2 regions of the Rhodococcus sp. ABRD24 genome follow, and region 1 is predicted to be linked to the other one. Evidence: riboswitches for the same ligand, from Rfam matches in the RefSeq annotation. Region 1 holds a riboswitch; the other holds the start of a gene.
What was found. Region 1 has a riboswitch for cyclic di-AMP ahead of ERC79_RS02150 (C40 family peptidase). Riboswitches for the same ligand answer to the same signal wherever they lie in the genome.
Positions count from the first base shown of each region.

Region 2: linked by a shared signal. The riboswitch ahead of ERC79_RS16400 (resuscitation-promoting factor Rpf1 domain-containing protein) and the one ahead of ERC79_RS02150 (C40 family peptidase) in region 1 are both predicted to bind cyclic di-AMP.

Region 1 is NZ_CP035319.1:512,265-514,711, reverse strand. Features, by position in the region: gene ERC79_RS02155 (DEDD exonuclease domain-containing protein) at 1-304, opposite strand, end outside; cyclic di-AMP (ydaO/yuaA leader) riboswitch at 823-988, shown strand; gene ERC79_RS02150 (C40 family peptidase) at 1,004-1,576, shown strand; gene ERC79_RS02145 (NlpC/P60 family protein) at 1,841-2,447, shown strand, end outside.
Region 2 is NZ_CP035319.1:3,698,966-3,701,412, forward strand. Features, by position in the region: gene ERC79_RS16390 (helicase-associated domain-containing protein) at 1-311, opposite strand, end outside; gene ERC79_RS16395 (hypothetical protein) at 372-560, shown strand; gene ERC79_RS16400 (resuscitation-promoting factor Rpf1 domain-containing protein) at 633-1,250, opposite strand; cyclic di-AMP (ydaO/yuaA leader) riboswitch at 1,258-1,465, opposite strand; gene ERC79_RS16405 (YccF domain-containing protein) at 1,737-2,144, opposite strand; gene ERC79_RS16410 (hypothetical protein) at 2,226-2,447, opposite strand, start outside.

The sequences.
Region 1 (2,447 bases):
CGTCGATCCGCGGCGCCTCCCGCACCATCGCTGTGGTGATGCCGGTGATCTGGACTATGTAGGGCGGAATGGCGCGGCCCGGGTCGACGAGCGTGCCGAACTCGCCCAGTATTTCGCCGCCGCGCACCTTCACCGCGCCGATCTCGGTGATGGCGTCGGCGTCAGAACTGCCGCCGGTGGTTTCCAGGTCGACCACCACGAAGGTGGTCTCGCGTAGCGGGGTGTCGAGCTCGTCGAAGCTGAGTTGGATGCCGCCCGAACGATCCGAGTCGAGACTCCGGCCAGACGGTCGGGGACGGGGCAGGCTCACGGCGATGACACTAGAGATGAGTACCGACATCTCGGTGGCGGGCACTTCCTGGCAGACGAAAATTGGTGTGGCAACACCGGAATCGGCACCGAAAAAGCATCGAGAGACGAGGATCACATTCGTCGTGCCGGGATGCGAGGGCGAGGTTCGTGTGGGGGTCGGCGAACCGCGGAGGTGGGGTCGGTGGATGGCGCCGGTGGGCGATCGAAGTAGACCGACCGGTCTTCGTCACGGTCCGTCCTGAGGGTGGTCGGGTGACCTGGTGTAACCCGGGCTCGGGGTGTCGCGGGCGGACCCGGGCGCGGCTCGCCGGTGCCGCGGTGGGGTGTGTGCTCGGCGCGGAATCGGACCCATCGTTATCTGGTCGTGACTTGGTTGCCGATGGTCGACCCGAACGTCGGGCAAAAGCGGTGAATCGGATCAATATTCGGCGCTGCGGTCGACACGAAGGTATGCGGTTTCGTAATCTTCTCGAGACCTAGCGGAGTCTTGCCGCCCGAACCGGGGTGGCATCGCTGGGACCGCCTAATCGAAGCCTCTCGAGAGGTGACGTGCCGGGAACCCAAGTTCTTCTGGGGTGAATCCCACCGAGTGTGCACTGCGCGCTTCGGAGGGTAGGGCTGATCTTCCCAGCCCGAACCCGTCAGCTAACTCGGTCGGCGGATGAACGGAAGAAACGGAGTACCCCTTTTCGTGGCGTCATCAACTTTCAAGCGTTCCGCGCGACGCGCAGTCGTCGCCGGTGCACTTGCCTTCGGAGCGGTCACGGTTTCCGCGGCACCGGCACTCGCCGAGCCGATCAGCATCCCGGGCGTCGGCACCGTCGACGTTCCCGGTGTGTCGCAGGCGCAGGTCGACTCTGTGCTCGGAAATTTCGCGCCGGCTCCCGGCGCCCCCGCGCCCGCTCCGCTGGCTCCGGTTGTCACCGCAGGTGAGAAGGCTGTGAAGGCTGCCGAGAGCAAGCTCGGCGCTCCCTACGTCTACGGCTCGGCCGGCCCGGATTCGTTCGACTGCTCCGGTCTGGTGCAGTGGGCCTACAAGCAGGCCGGGCTGAACCTGCCCCGCACCAGCTACGACCAGGCCGCTGCGGGTGTCGCGGTTCCGCAGTCGGATCTGCGTCTCGGCGACGTGATCTCCTTCTACGGCGGCAGCCACTCGGGGATCTACGCCGGCAACGGCAACGTCATCCACGCGTCGACCGCGGGCCAGCCGGTGAAGCTCGCTCCCGTTTCGTCGATGCCGTTTGACGGTGCTCGCCGCTACTGAGGCCACCGCGGCCACCGCGGCCACCGCGGCCGCTGAGCTAGTGTGATGTGAAGACACAGATACGAAGGGCGGGTCCGGCGACGTCGGGCCCGTCCTCGTGTTTGTGCCTGAGGGGGTCGTCGTGATCCCGCGGGTGTCTACTCCCGGGTAGACACGGACATATGCCATTCCGTAACCTCTTCGAGACATTACGGACTCTGCCGCCCATCTGTGCGGCAGAGGCAAATCGAGAAGACAAATCGAGAAACGGAGAGTCGCGCTGCTGTGGCCTCGCAGAAGATGAAGCGCTCGATGTGTACTGCTCTGGCTACGGGAGTTCTCTCCCTGACGCTCGTCGCGATTCCGGCGATGCCAGCGTCCGCCGATCCGGTCGTGGCCAACCCGACCGAGGCGTTGGAGCGACTGGCTGAGCTCTCCCGTCAGTCTGAGCAGACGACCGAGGCGCTACACAACGCCCAGATCGATCTCGACGGCAAGCAGTCCGCCCAGCGGACCGCCGAGGCGCGGTTGGCCAGCGACCGCGAACTCCTCGCTGCCGCCGGTGCCCGGATCGACCAGTTCCGTCCTGCGGTCGGCAAACTCGCGGCCGCGAGCTATCAGGGTGCCCGGACCAACCGCCTGTATGCGCTCATGGTCAGCGATTCCCCCCAGCAACTACTCGATCAGATGTCCGCGCTCGACGCGATCTCGAACGAGACCGCGAAGGCCGTCTCCGGCTTCAAGCAGGCGACGTCCGAGGCAGCCGTGGCCGCGGAGGCCTCGCGCGTGTCGGCGGACGCCGCCCGCGCCGCGACCGAGCAGGCCAAGCTGGTCAGCGACGAGCTGCAGAACAAGCAGAGTGAACTGCAGAAGCAGATCGACTCGGTCACCC
Region 2 (2,447 bases), 1.9 Mb from region 1:
GCAGCCAGGGCCTCGTCGATCAGCCGCCGCGGGATCGGCATCCGGTCGGCCTGTTCGAGTGCGAGGACCTCGAGCACGCTGAACTCGAGCGAGTTGAGGGTGTCCGCGGCCCGCATCACCGAGGCGCGCTGCTCCGCGCGGCCGGCGAGAATGGCGCAGGTGGCGGGTGGGGGCACGGCGAGGTCGGGGCGAAGCCGGATCAGCTCGGTCAGCTCGGCGTCCTTGCAGTCGGACAGCCACCCGGTCAGGGTGGGTGCCACCACAGGATTCGCGGTTTCCGGGGTGCCCTCGGTGCCATGCGTATGGGTCATCGACTATGAGATTAGTGACCTGGGCTGTACCGCGCCGCGCGCTCCTGTCAAAATGGGCGCGTGGCTAACAATTCGAAGAAGCGCTATGTCGATCCAGGGTGGCCGGAAACTGCGGATGGAGATCACGCGGTGACCGAGTTGTCTTCCAGCCGTGCCGGAGGTCTTTCGCCGTTCGGCGAGGAGATGGAGTTCCCGCTTCCCGCGGACCAACTCCCGTACGCACACCCCCACACCGTGATCAACCGCTGACGCATACGCAAGAAAGAGGGCCCCTCGCCGTCACGGCGAGGGGCCCTCTTTCGGTCTCGGGGTGAGCGCGGCTCAGCTCTGCGAGAGACCTGCGATGCTGCGCAGATCGAACGACTTTGCAGCGTGGTAAGCATCGAGGACCTGCTGGTCGATCACGATGCCCTGTGAGCGTGCGGCGTCGATCAGCGAATCGACACCGGAGATGACGTTCTTGGCGACGTCTTCTACGGTGAGCGCGCCCGGCGCGGCGGGTGCCTGCACGGTGGGGGCCGGGGCAACCGGCTTCGGGGCCGGTGTGGCCGGAGTGGTGCGCTGCGACGGGGCGCTGGTCAGCCCGAGCTTGGAGGAGCAGGAGGGCCATGCGCCCCAGCCCTGGCTGGCGAGCACGCGCTCGGCGACGACGATCTGCTGCTCGCGGGTGGCCTGCGCGGCTGTAGCGGCGAACTGGCCACCGCCGTGGGAGGTCCAGGTGCTCGGGGAGAACTGCAGGCCACCGTGGTAGCCGTTGCCGGTGTTGATGGCCCAGTTCCCGCCGGCCTCGCACTGCGCGAGCCTGTCCCAGTCGGAATCGGGTGCGGCGTTGGCGGTGCCCGCGAGGGCGACCCCGCTCACGCCCATGATGGCGCCGGTGACGGCGACCTTGGCGATGGTGCGGCCGGTATTGGTGGGCTTGCGATGGCGTCCGCTCATATCGGTCGGTTCCTCTCCATACGCGCCTGCGAGGTCAGCTGTCGGGTTCGGGCTGAGAGGTAGCCCGGCCTCACCGTTCCTGGAGGGAGCGGGTCTGGCTTCACCCCAAGGGAGATCACTCTCCCGATGCCTGCGGGGGTGGCCCCGTGCGGGACCGTGTTCCCCGGAGGACCTTTGGGTCCCCCGTCCCCGTCCATGGATGACTCGTGGGTGTCCGGACCCGCTGGACGGGGTTTGGCGCGGCGGGCCCGGGTGTGGCCGAGGTTCCGGCCAGCAACGACGGTACGACGATCTGGCCCCGAACGTCACCAGTTGATAACGCGGCGCGTCTTGTGTTGCTCGGGTGGAGGATTCGGGCCCGGCGGCTTCTTCGCAGCTAGTTGCGCTGCCGGATGGGTAGGTACGATTCGACACCGTACCGTTATCGCCGTGTGATGTGACTGAGATCACATGCCGAGGGGCTGTCGATCCCACGTTCCGGAACGGTCAGGCGGGGGTCCACCGCGCCTGATCGCTGCTTCCGCCGACATCCACGATCTCCTTGCCGAGTGGCATCAGGGAGACCGGAATCATCTTGAGGTTCGCGATTGCGAGCGGAATGCCGATGATCGTGATCGCCATCGCGATGGCCGACACGATGTGGCCGATTGCGAGCCAGATGCCCGCCAGGATCAGCCAGATGATGTTGCCGATCAGGGATGCGACACCCGCGGTCGGCTTGTCGACGACCGTCTTGCCGAATGGCCACAGCGCGTACACGCCGATCCGGAACGACGCGATCCCGAAGGGGATCGTGATGATGAGGATGCACATGACCAGGCCGGCAAGGAAGTATCCGAGCGCCAACCATAGGCCGCCGAAGATCAGCCAGATGATGTTCAGCAAGATCCGCATGTGTTGTCCTTAAAGTTCGTAGGTGAGCCTCCGGCTCGGTGATCCGGGTGCCTCCGGCTCGGTGATCGGGGAGCCTCCGGCTCAGCGGCTCCGGCGTCCGGAGCGGAGTGCGTATGCGATGGCGAGAACGAAGCCGAGCGGGCACGCGAGGGTGAGGAAGTACAGAACCAGGCCGGGGTCGCCCTCGGAGAGCGAATGGACGAAGAAGATGGCGACGATCGCCGCGATCCCGATGAGGAAGCTGGCGATAGCGAGGCGGAACAGCGTCTTGCCGTTGTTGCTGGTGTTGGTGCCGCTGCGGTT